DNA from 3 places in the Williamsia sp. DF01-3 genome. Region 3 is predicted to be linked to each of the others. Evidence: predicted binding sites of a transcription regulator. Region 3 holds the regulator's gene; each other region holds the start of a gene.
What was found. Region 3 encodes LexA, which represses DNA repair genes until DNA is damaged. Its sites were predicted from a motif close to CGAACANNTGTTCG; they were not measured.
Positions count from the first base shown of each region.

Region 1 (4,972 bases), 1.5 Mb from region 3:
CGCCAAGACCGCAGGGGTCATCGGCATCACCGTCCTCAACGACGAGCAGGTCAAGTCGGTGGTCTCCGGCCCCGACGGCATCCTGACGACCGCGGCGCCCGGCACGGTCATCGCGATCCACTCCACGATCGGTCCGCAGACCGCGATCGATCTCGCCGCGGTGTGCGCGAAGTCGCGCGTGGAGCTGGTGGATGCACCGGTCTCCGGGGGCGCCCCCGGAGCGCAACAAGGCAAGCTCGCCATCATGGTCGGCGGTGAGCGGTCGGCTTATCTACAGCTGAAAGAGCCGTACGCCTCGGTCTCGGACATGATGGTGCACGCCGGACCGGTGGGTGCCGGGACCCGGATGAAGCTGGCCCGCAATCTACTTCACTTCATCGCTTTCACGGCGACCACCGAGGCGGCGCGGCTCGCCGAGGCGGCGGGCATCGACATCGCCAAGCTCGGCAAGGTGGTCCGGCACACCGATGCGATTACGGGTGGGCCGGGTGCGATCATGCTGCGGGACACCACGGCGCCCATCGATCCCGACGACTTCTGGTACGAAATCTTCACGCACGTGCGGGATCTCGGCGAGAAGGACCTCGCGCTCGCCTTGCAGCTCGGCGCCGAACTCGGGGTCGATCTGCCGCTCGGGCATATCTCTTTGGATCGTTTCGCTGACGGCTTGGGTGTGGGAAAGGCAAAACAATGACAACTGACGGCACGTCAGAGCGACGTCGACGGGGCCTGGACATGATGTCCAAGGTGTACGGGTGGGACATGCAGGACGGCCCTGGCGACTTCTTCGCGCACACCGCCGATCAGCTGTTCGCCGAGGTGTGGACCCGTGAGGGGCTCACCGTGCGGGATCGGAGACTGCTACTGCTGGGCGCGCTGGCCGCAACCGGGCAGACCGATGTCGCCGAGATCCAGGCCGGCGCCGCACTCGGGAACGGCGAACTCGATGGTGATCAGCTACTCGAAATCGCTTTGTTCCTCTGCTATTACATCGGTTGGCCGCAAGGTACCCGGCTCAACATGATGTTCGGCGAGGTCATCAAGAAGCACAAGAAGGCGACGCGGGCAGCGGACTGAGAGTGGTCCGGTGACATTCTTCGCGACTCGATTCGACTTCCGAGCTCCAGGCGCCACCCCCGCCGCCCGCGGCGAACTGTTCGCGCGGTCGGTGGAGCAGGCGGAGTACCTCGACACCCACGGCCAGGACGCCCTGATGTTGTCGGAGCACCACGGTTCGTCCGACGGCTACCTCCCGAGTCCGATGCTGGTGGCGTCGGCGTTCGCCGCGCAAACGTCTCGGATCGCGATCACAGTGTCGGCGCTTGTCGCGAATCTGTACGACCCGCTGCGACTGGCCGAGGACATCGCCGTCCTCGACCACCTCAGCGGGGGTCGGGTGTCGTACACGCTCGGGCTCGGGTACCTGCCCCACGAGTACACACAGCTCGGTCGGCCGTGGGGCAGTCGAGGCGCCGATATCGAACGACTGATCGGCGTTCTTCGGGTCGCGTGGAGTGGAGAACCGTTCGAGTTCGAAGGACGGACAGTGCAGGTGACTCCGGCGCCGTTGTCCAAGCCCCACCCGATGTTGTTCTACGGCGGCGGCTCCAGGGCTGCTGCTCTGCGCGCCGCCCGACTCGACCTCGGCTTCCAACCACAGGTCGCCGACACCGCGTTGCGCGACCTGTACGAGTCGGAATGCCGTGCGCACGGCCGCGAACCGGGTTTTGTGATGATGCCGCCGCCAGGGCCGTCGACGGTGTTCTGCTCCGAAGACCCGGACCGGTTCTGGCACCACTACGGCTCGTACCTTCTCGCCGACGCCCAGGCGTACGAGGCATGGCACGGCGATCACGCCTCGCATGTTCGAGACAGCTCCACCACCGTGGACGAACTTCGCAGCGGCACGGGCTATCTGGTCTGCACCCCGGACGACCTGGTCGAGAAATGCCGTAGTCGCGAAGTACGCCTGGTGACAAGTCACCCCCTGTGCGGCGGGATGCCTGAGCAACCATCCTGGGACAGCGTGCACCTCATCGGCGAGAAGGTGCTTCCCGCGCTGAGGAACTGACGCCCCGGGTAACGGGACTGGCCGGCCTCACACTGTGTAGTTGTCAAGGAGCTTGGTCGATCGGCACAAGGTCTGCAGTTCGAGATCTCGGTTCTAGGCGGCAGCCGGCAGGACGATCTGCGACCGTCGGTGGGCAGGTATCGGTTTTTGTCGTCGATCGACACTCTTCGGTGGCGTGAACCACGGATGCCCATCGCCGCCTATCGCGACTGCCCACCCATGGTGGTGGATCATTAGGTGATGGTGCCGACACAACAGGACGGTGTTGCTCAGGCTGGTCTTGCCGCCTTTGGACCAGTGCTCGATGTGATGGGCATCGGTCCATCCGGCAGGGCGACCACATCCCGGGAACGCGCACCCACAGTCCCGCGCCAGCAACGCTTTCCGTATCGCCGGGGTGACCGTGCGATGTTCCCGACCGACGTCGAGAGGCACACGTTCACCGTTGAGGACCATCGACGTCAACGTGGCATCGCAGGCCAGTAGTCGCGCAGCTTCACCACTGATCGGACCCATCCATTGCAAGTGAAAAGCACTTGTATAGCCCCGATCATCGAGGAACTGCGTGTACTCATCTGTCGACGCACCCGGCCCGGGCGGTGCGGCCCCCTCCTCGGCCAGCTCACGCGCATCAACGGTCATCGTCAGATGCGGGCGCACCCCACCCACCGTCGGCCGGTCTTCGGCCTGCAAGTAGGCGTCGATCAAGCGCTCGAGGCCTTCGGCCATTCGTTGCTCGGTCGAGCGTGGGTCGGGCGTGCCGTCGTCGGCCGGCATCGGCCTGGTCAGTGGATCCAGCCCGGTCAACAATTTCTCCCCGAGAATCGCGTCGACGTCGAACTTTCCGCGTACCCGCCCGTCACCACCGGGAGTCACCGTGAAGCCGTTCAGCGCAGCGTTTTCCGACATCGGCACCGCACCTGTTGTTATCGCAAGCGCGCACGCATCAGCACGAGCCCGTTCACCGATCTCAGTGGGTGTGGCACCCGACCACGCCTGCCCCAGCAGACGGTTCACACAGGCGTCTCGGGCTGCGTCCGCCAATTCGGGCACAGCTCGCTCGACATGCGCTATGCCCCGCACGATCGCGTCCACCTGCTCGCCGGAGAAGTCACCGTCGCGAGCATGATCCTCTACCCGCGGTAACAACGCCAAGGCACGACCTACCCGCACCGTGCGATGGGAACACCCTGGCGCAAGCCCCCCGGTCATCAACAGAGCGGCAGTGGACGCCGCTCCCAGCTTCTTTGCCACGCCACGCCGATCGAGCGCCCCCGCCCACACCGACAACACGTGATCAACAAGATGACGAACCTTGATCAACGCCACCACCTGCTCGGCCAAGACGGCATCAGCTTCAGGCGGTGACCCCTGCGCAACCACAGCCAACGCTGTGCGGATTCCCCCGATATCCATGCCTCAACGTTAGAGCAAGATCACCATTCGCACAAGTGTTCGAACGAACTTATTTCCTTGCGCTGCAACCTATTTCGAGGCGGCAACAGTACCGAGCCACCCAGTCTAACCGCGAGGTCTGACAGTTCTATCGACCAGAAGAGCCCAACTCAACCCGCAACACTCTCCGAGTCATCTTTGCGCGCACCCATGTACGCCCGCTCGACCAACGATGGATCGTCCGACAGCACAGACGAAGGCTGGTCGAGGACCACTTCACCATGCACCATGATCACGGCTCGGTCCGCGATCCCGAGGGCGAGGTGGACGTGCTGTTCCACCAGCACCACCGCTGTGTCGCCCCGGTCCGCGACTGCGCGGATGATCGGCAGGATCGACTCCACCACAACGGGTGCGAGCCCCATGCTCAGCTCGTCGATGAGCAGTACCTTCGGCCGCTGGATGAGTGCGCGGCCGATGGCGAGCATCTGCTGCTCACCCCCGGACAACTGGCCGGCGTCGACTTTGAGGCGAGCACCGAGTGCCGGGAAGTACTCGAGCACCTCATTCAGGGCCTGCTTGCCGCGGTCACGTCCGCGGGTCGCGAGCTGAAGGTTCTTGCGCACGCTCAACCCGCGGAAGAGCGCGCGGTCGTCGGGCACCAGCACGAGACCCGATCCCACTGCGGCGCGCGGACTTCCGCGACGAAGGGTCTGCCCACCGACCAAGACGTCTCCGCCGAAGCTCGGCAACAACCCGGCCAAGGTGAGCAACAAAGTGGTCTTGCCTGCACCATTCGGCCCCAGCAGCGACACCACCTCGCCCGCGCCGATGTCCAGGTCGACGTTGCGCACACACGGGCTGCGCTTGAAGTACCCGGCCTCCAGGCCCTTGCATTCCAGCACGCTCATGAGATCACCTTCTGTTCCGTGAGCCCGGTCGCCGATGTGGCCTCGCCGGTGTCTCGACCACCCGCAGGCACACCCAGATAGGCACGGATAACGTTCTCATCGGCCCGGATGGCATCTGGGGTCCCACTGGCGATGACCTTGCCGAGATCGAGGACGATGATCCGATCACAGACGGACAGAACGAGTTCCATGTCGTGGTCTACGAGGAGCATCGTCATACCGTTGTTGCGGACGGCGCGTAGCCGTTCACCGAGCCACCGACTCTCGTTGCTGTCGAGGCCGGCGGCGGGCTCGTCGAGCAGTGCCACCGAGGGGTTGCCGGCGAGCACCCGCGCCATCGACACCAATTGGCGCTGCCCTTGTGACAGTGAGGCAACGGTGACATCGGCGACCGAATGCAGATCGAGCAACCCGAGAACATCGTCGACGCTCTCGCCGCTCGTGGAAGCCTTACCGCCACGCGCGCCGACGGTGACGTTCTCCCGCACGGACAGGTCGTCGTACAGCTCGACATCCTGGAACGTGCGGCCCAGTCCACGTCGACTGCGTCGGTGCGGAGCCAGATCGGTCACGTCGGCTCCGTCGAGAGTGATGT
Region 1 covers NZ_JALKFS010000005.1:4,392,960-4,397,931, forward strand. The annotation lists gene MVA47_RS22710 (NAD(P)-dependent oxidoreductase) at 1-694, shown strand, start outside; gene MVA47_RS22715 (carboxymuconolactone decarboxylase family protein) at 691-1,077, shown strand; gene MVA47_RS22720 (LLM class flavin-dependent oxidoreductase) at 1,088-2,071, shown strand; gene MVA47_RS22725 (HNH endonuclease signature motif containing protein) at 2,165-3,487, opposite strand; gene MVA47_RS22730 (ABC transporter ATP-binding protein) at 3,637-4,377, opposite strand; gene MVA47_RS22735 (branched-chain amino acid ABC transporter permease/ATP-binding protein) at 4,374-4,972, opposite strand, start outside.
Region 1: MVA47_RS22725 (HNH endonuclease signature motif containing protein) is a predicted target of LexA. The motif match lies at 3,516-3,529, and genes of this name have one in related genera.

Region 2 (4,972 bases), 2.0 Mb from region 3:
GGCGCAAACCGCCGACACCCTGCCCACCTGTTGTGACTCGTCAGCCCCCGTCGTCTGCGGCGGCCGGGTCTTCTGAAGGGAGGTCTGGCGGCTGCGAATGGCTCTGCCGCATCGACCGATGTTCGTGTTCTCTGAGCGCTTCGTCGCGTGTGGCGATGACCTCGGTCCACTCGGCATCAACGGTTTCGCCCACGTGGTTGGCCCGGTTGACCCGCGGGACTTGATCGGGATCGACACATGCCGGCGGGATCCAGGCAACCCGGCCCGCGTCGGCGCCTTCGGTGATCATGACGGTCTGCCACTGGTCAGGATCGTCGCCGATCATCGCGTGATGGGCGGGGCAGGCCGGCACCAGCTCATCGACATTGGTGAGGCCGCCCAGAATCCACGCGTTCACGTGATGGATCTCGGCCCAGGTGGCCGGTTGGCGACAGCCCGGGTGCGAACAGCCACGGTAGGCGGCGAACAACGCCAACCGCTGACCCTGCTGGGCAACGCGTTTCGCCCGGGCGAAGTACAGGACCTCGGCTGAGTGATGTGCGAACACAGCCAACGACTTGTCTGAGCGAGCGGCGAGTTCGAGAGCGTCTTTGACTGGGAGATCCACCCCCGACGCGGTGGTTGCGATGCCTGCCACGTCGTCGAGTTGCTGCTTTGTCATCGTGATGATCACCTGGGCCGGCAACCCGCGGTGGGACGTGCCCAGAAGTTTGTATTCCAGGACGGTGCGCAGAATCGCTTTGAACGCGTCGTGTTGGCGCTGGGCGGTGGTGCGGGTGTCGCGGTGGGCGGCCGACTCGATCAGTGCTTTGTGGTGGCCCGGATCGTCGGCGGCTCCGGCCGGGGAATCGGGGTCATCAGGGTTGTTCATGCCTGGGGCAGCCCACACATCGAGGACGGTCTTGAACAGTGCCAGCGTCTGGGGATCGAGGGTGCCGGTGATCTTGGCCATCAGGTCAGTGCCCTGGTCGCCAACACTCAACCCGCGATTGCGTTTGCGGTCCTGCTCATCGGTCAGTGCGCCGTCGGGGTCGACCCGCGCCAGCACCTCGCGTCCACACTGGATCAGGTCAGTCGGATTCATCGTGCGCGCGTTGTCGACCATCCATGCATCGACAACGTCGAGTACCTCGGGTGCGGCCTTGTTGGGGATGTGTTTGCGCACATCAAGCATGACATCCATGTGTGCTAACCCAATTGCTCCGTCTGCCATCGCCTTTGCTGCTGCAGGGCACTTCGGCGGCAGCACCTCGCCCTGCAGGGAGTGAAGCCGGGCGACGGCATCCAATGCCTTCAACCGCGATGACGCATCGCCGCGCGTCACCCGCAACTCACTCATCACGAAGCGGTGCAATGTCGGGTGCCCGGCCTTGCGGAATGCGCCCCGCTCTGACACTTCGAGTAGCCGTTGTAAACCTTGAAAACCAAGAGCGCGAACAGCTTTCTCGTTCATTCGTACCAGCTCGCACACCGCCGCGTCATCAAGATCTGACGAAGACGCACCCGCTATTTGGTCCAGGACAGAACTCAGGTCTCGATACAGGCCCATCAACACCGGCGGCGCCGGTGGATCAAGAGAAGTGGTGTCGGTCATCGGTTGGTCCCCCCCGGGCCTCGATCAACTGGTGTCAGTCTACCTCGATTTCAGACGTTTGTCGAACATGTGTTCGAAACCAAGATTGGTGTTCTCGCCGGGGCTCGAGAGTCAGGCCGGTTTGTCGAATTGCATTCCAGCCCAATGCTTTGAGGGCATGCCCGCGGTTCAGCTCTTCATCGAGTAGGTCGTATGGATGCCATATGGAGTCGACACCACGTCGGTTTGCGCGAGTTCGACGTGTGGCAAGTCCTTCCACAACGGGGTGCCCGCGCCTAGTATCACGGGCGCGATGTGCAGGCGCAGCTCGTCTACCAAGGCTGCGCGCAGGAATTGGCCGGCGACGTCAGCGCCACCCATGATGACGATGTCCTTCGTGCCGGCCAACTCCAGGGCGGCATCCAGTGCGGCCCTGGGTCCGCCGGTGACGAATGTGAAGCCATGTCGTAGTCGTGGATTATCGGGAACATTGTGCGTCAGAACAATATTCGGAGGTCGGGTGGATTGATCGCGAGCAGCGCCATACCCGACGTCGTCGTTCCAGCCGTCGGGTGCGTCGATGATGTCGAAGGTGCGTCTTCCCATGATCACCACGCCGGTGGCCTCGTATCCGCTCGCCAGGATCTGCTCGTCGGCGTCGGTCTTGTGGGCCATCGCCCAGTGGTGCAGGGCCTCGCCCCCGACCCCGAGCCCTTGCTCGAGCCCTGGAGAAGGCCCCGTGACGTATCCGTCCAGTGACATGGTGATGTCCACGCAGATCTTGGTCATCTCGTCTCCTCTCGTAACCGAGCCTCTTCTGATGTGGACCGCGTCGACGGGCGTTTGTCATCGGTGTGCGTAGCATCTGCGGACAAGGGCTGGCGACGAAGGGCATGTGATGACAACACCGTTTGGGCAGGCAGGAACCGCAAAATATGTGCAGCTGACCACGTTCCGTAAAGACGGGACACCGGTGTCCTCGCCGCTGTGGGCGGCGCTCGACGGCGACAAATTGTTGATGTGGACGGTGACCGATTCATGGAAGGTGAAGCGGCTGCGTTGTAACCCGGCCGTGGTGGTCCAGGCGTGCGACGTGCGGGGCAAGCAGACGTACGGAGATCCCGTGTCCGGAACAGCCCAGATCCTCGATACCCCGGGCAGTGATCACGCCAGGGACGTGGTGCAGAAGAAGTACGGGCTCCTCGGATGGGTCACGGTGAAGGGCAGCCTGCTGCGCAGAGGCAAGAAGGGCACCGTGGGGTTGGCGATCACCGCTGACAGCTGAATGACCCGACCCGGGTGTTCCCGTCGCAGGCAAAAGCCGGCAGGCAGGTTGTATGAGTCCGCTTGTGCGGTAGATTGTCAACAATCTACGAAGACGGAACGCGAGGGGTTTGGGTGCGGTGACTCATGTCCGATGAGATCAAGAAGTCAGGCGGTGCCCGCGGGCGCGTGGCCAGATCTCGGGTGCTCGAACCCCTGGTCCAGGAGTCGACTCCGGCCATCATCGCCCGCCAACTGCGTGCAGCCATCGCCAAAGGCGACTTTCCTCCCGGTTCGCAACTGACCGAATCGGGCCTGGCGGCCGATCTGGGCGTCAGCCGCGGACCACTGCGTGAGGCCATGCAGAGGTTGACGCAGGAAGGGCTGCTGGTCAGCTACCGGAACCGCGGTCTGTTCGTGATCACCATGGACGACGACGACATCAGGGACATGTACGTCGCCCGAGCCGCGGTTGAGCGCGCAGCACTCGAACAGGTGATCCTGCGCCGCCCCGACGACGCCGTCGACGTCCTCACCGCCGCAGTCGAGGAGATGGAGCGGCACGCGGACGACCCCAACGGTCCGCAGATTGCGGACGCGGACATGGCATTTCACCACGAACTCGTAGAACTCGCCGGTAGCCCCCGGCTCTCGCGACTTCACGAGACCATTCTCGTCGAGACACGGATGTGTCTGGGGGCCATGCGAGGCACCTACGTATCCGCCGAAGAGCGGATCTCCGAACACCGCCGCATCGTCGCGGCAATTGCCCAGCGGGACACAAAATCGGCCGACGAACTGATGGTCGACCACATGCGGGACGGGTTGCGTCGAATCATCGCCGAACCGGGTGCCGTATCTCAATTCGGTGGCGCAGCGATAACGTCGAGTCCGAACGTGCCCGTCGACCGACCGGCATCGGGAAGATAGAACGGGCTTCGGCAACCTGCCGCGGCCACCATCCTCGAGGAGGCCTGCACCGACAAACGCCTAGTCACCTGCTTTCAAAACGCGGAAGTAGCAGGAATCTGTGGGCCTCGAAGACACCAGAGCCCGACGTCTTCAGTTGAAGGGGGTATCAATGAGCCCGAACATCGCGAAATCGAATTCAGACATTGCACCAGGATTTCCGGATCCGGATTCACCGGAAGGCAAGAAGCTCTTACGCAAGGCCATCGGCGCATCCGCCATCGGCAACGCGACCGAGTGGTACGACTACGGCGTCTACGCCGCCACCACGACTTATCTCACGCAAGCTTTCTTTCCCGGCGACCTCGGGACCATCGGCACGATGCTGGGATTTGCGATCTCCTTTGTGCTCCGACCGCTCGGCGGCATGATCTGGGGTCCGATCGGAGACCGGATCGGCCGAAAAGCCGTGCTGGCCATGACCATTTTGCTCATCTCGGGCGCCACCGCCCTCATCGGACTGCTGCCCACGCATGCGGTCGCCGGTGTATGGGCGCCGATCCTGTTGATCGCACTGCGGGTGGTCCAGGGATTCTCCACCGGAGGCGAATACGGCGGAGCGGCAACGTTCATGGCCGAATACGCGCCGGACAAGAAGCGCGGCCGGTATGGAAGCTTCCTCGAGTTCGGCACACTCGCCGGGTTCGTGATGGGCACCGCCATCGTGCTGCTGCTCGAACTGGCGCTCAGCGACCAACAGATGGAGACCTGGGGCTGGCGCATCCCGTTCCTGCTCGCGTTGCCATTGGGTCTGGTGGGTCTGTACCTGCGAAATCAGATGGAAGACACACCGGTTTTCAAGGAACTCGAGCAGAAGGATGAGATCGAGGGCACCGCGTGGACGCGGTTCAAGGATTTGCTCACCAACTACTGGCAGCCCATCCTGGTGATGTTCGGCCTGGTGATCGCCCTCAACGTGGCCAACTACACGTTGCTGGCATATCAGCCGACGTACCTCAAGACCACCATCGGAATGAGCGAGACCACCGGCACGGTTGTCATCCTCATCGGCGAGCTGGCAATGATGGCGTGTATCCCGTTCTTCGGTGCCTGGTCGGACAAGATCGGCCGCAAACCGATGTGGTGGGGTTCGCTGATCGGTCTGTTCGTGTTCGCGTTGCCGATGTACTGGCTGATGGGGCAGGGCTTCGGCTGGGCCATCGTCGG
Region 2 covers NZ_JALKFS010000005.1:4,850,825-4,855,796, reverse strand. The annotation lists gene MVA47_RS24810 (HNH endonuclease signature motif containing protein) at 41-1,594, opposite strand; gene MVA47_RS24805 (dihydrofolate reductase family protein) at 1,763-2,362, opposite strand; gene MVA47_RS24800 (PPOX class F420-dependent oxidoreductase) at 2,472-2,858, shown strand; gene MVA47_RS24795 (GntR family transcriptional regulator) at 2,984-3,766, shown strand; gene MVA47_RS24790 (MFS transporter) at 3,918-4,972, shown strand, end outside.
Region 2: MVA47_RS24810 (HNH endonuclease signature motif containing protein) is a predicted target of LexA. The motif match lies at 1,657-1,670, and genes of this name have one in related genera.

Region 3 (4,972 bases):
GACTGGCCGGTAGATCTCGCGCGGCTCTGGAGAGTGAGGCCGGCACCGCATCCCGACCTGTGGCCACCACGTGGACCGCTGACACCTTCGGAGACATCAGCCGTACACTGCGCAGTTCTGTTGCTGGGCAAGACATCACAAGCTATCCTGCGCTGACCCGCCGAGGCAGTGGTTTCACGGTGGTCGCCGTGCCCACCCAGGCCGAGCAGGCTGCGAACATGTACGACGCTGTTGTCGAGATGATCGTCTCCAGCGTTCCGCCACTACGACCGTCGGTGACATCGACACTGAGCACCGCCGAGAGACTCGCACTCAGTCAGAGCCCCTACCCGGACACCGCCGCTCTTCTGGCCGACTGCGTTCGGGCTGCCGTGGTGGACCTTGTGCCCAACCCGCCAAATGTCTGGACGCCAAGCGAATTCGCTGCACTTCGGGAGAATGTGGCCCGCCAGGTAGCCGGGAGGGCAACGGACAAACTACGCAGGGTGGCGACGATCCTGACCCGCGTGGCGCCCCTACGCACGGCGATTACCGCGGCCGGTAGATCGATCGCCGCCGACGACGTGCGGGACCAGCTGGAGGAGCTGTTGTTCGACGGATTCGTCTCTGCGACACGCGACGAACACCTCGCGGAGATCCCCCGCTACCTCGATGCTGCGAGGTCGAGACTCGAACAGCTCCCGGCAGGCGCCGCTCGCGATGCCCAGGCGATGGCTGCCATCGACCGGGTGGTGTCGGCGTGGACTGATCACCTGCGACACGTTCCGCCCGGTCGGCGGGACGCAGTCAACGAGCAAGCTGGATGGATCGTCGAAGAACTGAGAGTCGGATTGTTCGCACAGCACCTGCGTACTGCGTATCCCGTGTCGGAGAAACGGGCGATCAAAGCCATCCGGGAACTGCGCTGATCCGGCGGCACGACATGCCGGACGAAACCCGTCAGGGTCTGGCGGCTCGCAGATCGTCGATCTCTTTTTGGAAGTCTTCGACTGAGTCGAACGAGCGATACACCGACGCAAAACGAAGGTAAGCGACCTCGTCGAGATCCCGTAACGGGCCCAGGATCGCCAGGCCCACTTCGTTGCTGGGAACTTCGGCCGATCCTGAGGCGCGGACAGCCTCTTCGACCTGCTGCGCGAGCAGGTGCAGACGGTCATCGTCTACCGCGCGGCCCTGGCAGGCGCGCCTCACGCCCCTCATCACCTTCTCGCGACTGAAAGGTTCGGTGACACCGTTGCGTTTGACGACCGCAAGGACTGCGCTCTCCACCGTGGTGAACCGCCGTCCGCATTGCGAGCAGGCCCGCCGACGACGAATCGCCTGGCCCTCGTCGGCCACCCGTGAGTCGACGACCCGCGTGTCCTCGTTCTTGCAAAACGGGCAGTGCATGCAGGGTTCCTCGGACGTCAGCGGCCCCGTCGGAATGACCGGACACTCTGTTGTAGAGGATACCGCCCGGCCGATTGCTTGCCCCAACACTGCGGCTACCGCGCGTAGATCGGCGTCACCAGGGATTGCCCCGGCGACAACGCTGAATTGCTCATCGCGTTGAGGTCCATGATCTTCTCCACCACCGCTTCGGTCGGCATCTCGGGTGCGATTCGAGAGGCGATGTCGCCCAACGATTCTCCCGACTGCACATGGACGACAGCGGTCCCGGTGTTCGCCGGAGCGGCACCGCTCTCGACCACCCGGCCGAAGAACATGAGGAACAACACGAGCATCATCAGGCCGATTCCGACCACGGCGGCCCCGGCCCAGGCACGTCGGCGGAAATACACATCGCGCTCGACGGCGACCGTCGGTGCGGAACTGCCCGGCTCGGCGCAGCCAACCACAACACGGCGGTCGGCGGCGAGCCTGCGGTCGGCCGGCCGACGAGTACTGTCGACACGCGCTCGCGCCGTGCGGGTGTACTGATCGGAGGCGACGGGCCCACCGACTCGGGCGAGGCGGCGACGGGGCCGCTCAGCGGCCGGGCGGCTGATGGTGGTGGCTGCAGTCATTGTTCGATCCTCGGGTCAACAGTTCGATCACTCGTTCGATTGAACGATTGTTCGAGTTGTATCACGGTGGTCCGACACACGCCACGCCCAATCGAACAAATGTTTGAGAGTTGTGACAGATTGCATTAGCGTGATCCCCATAATCCAACGAACAACGTGTGCGTTTACCTCTCTCGACAGCTACGACACCTTGGCCGGACACCATACGAACTGGAGGACCTGATGGCCGATACGACAGACACCCGGACGCCGCCGGACGCGGCGGCCGCGACGGTGGTCACTTCCGAACCGCTGGCCGAGGGGTCGCTGACCCCGCGCCAGAAAGCCGTGCTGGAGGTGATCCGGGCGTCGGTCCGCGAACGCGGCTATCCCCCGTCCATCCGCGAGATCGGTGATGCTGTCGGCCTCACCTCCACGTCGTCGGTCGCTCATCAGCTCCGAACCCTCGAGCGCAAAGGATTCCTCCAGCGCGAGAACAACCGTCCCCGGGCGGTCAACATCCAGGACACCGACCTCAATCCGGCCACGGCTGCCGGCCAGGTCCAGGTCCCCGACGAATCCCTGCCGACACCGACGTTCGTTCCGGTCCTCGGCCGCATCGCGGCCGGCGGGCCGATCCTGGCCGAGGAAGCCGTCGAAGACGTGTTCCCGCTACCGAAAGAGCTTGTCGGGGAAGGATCTTTGTTCCTCCTGCGAGTGGTCGGCGAGTCGATGATCGATGCCGCCATCTGTGACGGCGACTGGGTGGTCGTCAGGCAGCAGAATGTCGCAGACAACGGCGACATCGTTGCGGCCATGATCGACGGGGAGGCGACCGTCAAGACGTTCAAACGCACCAAGGATGCGGTGTGGCTGATGCCGCACAACCCAGTGTTCGACCCCATCCCCGGCGACAACGCCGTGGTGTTGGGGAAAGTTGTCACGGTGATGCGGCGCCTCTGAGGCGTCCGGCAACATCCTCGGTAACCGGGCAGACGCGGAGACTACGCAGACACGAGTGGGGTGCACCTTCCGGTGCACCCCACTTCGCGTAGTTCTGAAACTCGTACTCAGACGCCGAGGCTTCGGCCGATGACTTCCTTCATGATCTCGGTGGTGCCGCCGTAGATGGTCTGAACTCGTGAATCGAGGAAGGCCTTGGCCACCGAGTACTCACGCATGTAGCCGTAGCCGCCGTGCAGCTGCAGGCAACGATCGATGAGGTGGACCTGGTTCTCGGTGGCGTAGTACTTCGCCATCGCCGCGTCCGGAACGGTGAGCTTCTTCTCGTTGAGCAGTTCGATACACCGATCGACGAACACACGGGTGGTAGCGGTGGACGTCGCCAGTTCGGCGAGCAGGAACCGCGAGTTCTGGAAGCTACCGATCGGGCGGCCAAATGCCTTGCGGTCCTTCGTGTACTGGATTGTCGTCTCGAGAACCGACTCCATGGCGCCGGCCGCCACAACAGCGATCGACAGGCGCTCCCGCGGAAGGTTCTGCATCAGGTAGATGAAGCCCATGCCCTCCTCGCCCAGCAAGTTCTCGGCGGGCACCTTGACGTTGTCGAAGCTCAGCTCGGCGGTGTCCTGCGCCTTCATCCCGACCTTGTCGAGATTGCGGCCGCGTTCGAATCCCTCCATACCGCGCTCGACCACCAGCAGGCTGAACCCCTTCGCACCGGCCTCAGGGTCGGTGCGGGCCACCACGATGACGAGGTCGGCGTTGATGCCGTTGGTGATGAACGTCTTGGAGCCGTTCAGCACCCAGTTGTCGCCGTCTTTCTTGGCGTTGGTCTTGATGCCCTGCAGATCGGAACCGGTGCCGGGCTCGGTCATCGCGATCGCGGTGATCAGCTCACCGGAGACGAAGCCGGGCAGCCAACGTGCCTTCTGCTCGTCGTTGCAGAGGTCGAGCAGGTACGGAGCCACCACGTCGTTGTGCAGCGCGAAGCCGATACCGCTGTAGCCGCCGCGGACGGTCTCTTCGTCGATGATGGTGTTGTAACGGAAGTCGTCGACTCCCCCGCCGCCGAACTCCTCGGGAGCCTCCACCGCGAGGAATCCGTTCTTGCCTGCTTCGACCCAGACATCCCGGTCCACCAGGTTCTGCTCTTCCCAGCGTTCGTGGTTCGGTGCCACGTGCTGTTCGAGGAAGCTCCGGTACGAATCGCGGAAGAGAAGGTGCTCGGGCTCGAAAAGGGTGCGTTCCATCGTCAGGTCTCCATTACAGGTGGCATTGGTTGGATATCCAACTGTAACCGGATTCTACATCTGGCCCAAAGCTGCAGTTCGGAGCGCTATTCGGCCGCCTCCGGGATGGCCAGAGATGCCAGCTGGCGCGACAGCGCGGCGGGCACCGTGGCGGTGATCGCAGTCCCGTCCGGCTCGTGACGTTCGGTCAATACGTCACCCTCGGCATGGATCCGCGACACGAGGTCGCCACGCTCATACGGCACCCGGACGCTGACGTGCACGTCATTCCTGGCCACCGACTCCCGGATGCGATCGAGGAGTACGTCGATGCCCTCGCCGGTGGCCGCCGAGATGAACACGGCTGTCGGGAACAATCCTTTCAGCTGCGCGAGTACCAGCGGGTCGGCGGCATCGATCTTGTTGATCACGAGCAGTTCGGGAGGAGCCGTTGCCTTCTCCTCCACGAGCACGGATTCGATCACCTTCCGCACCGCCATGATCTGGTCGGTCGGAACCGGGTCCGAACCATCAACGATGTGCAGGAGCAGATCGGCGTCGGCAACCTCCTCGAGGGTCGAACGGAAGGCCTCGACCAGCTGGGTGGGCAGATGCCGGACAAATCCGACGGTGTCGGTGATGACCAGTTCACGGCCATCCTCGAGGGACATCTGACGGGTTGTCGGATCGAGGGTTGCGAACAGGGCGTTCTGGACCAGCACGCCCGAGCCGGTCAGCGCGTTGATCAAACTCGACTTGCCGGCATTCGTGTACCCGACGATGGTCACCGCTGAC
Region 3 covers NZ_JALKFS010000005.1:2,855,333-2,860,304, reverse strand. The annotation lists partial or broken gene hrpA (ATP-dependent RNA helicase HrpA) at 1-908, shown strand, start outside; gene nrdR (transcriptional regulator NrdR) at 940-1,389, opposite strand; gene MVA47_RS15600 (LysM peptidoglycan-binding domain-containing protein) at 1,485-2,006, opposite strand; gene lexA (transcriptional repressor LexA) at 2,229-2,948, shown strand; gene MVA47_RS15590 (acyl-CoA dehydrogenase family protein) at 3,056-4,198, opposite strand; gene hflX (GTPase HflX) at 4,285-4,972, opposite strand, start outside.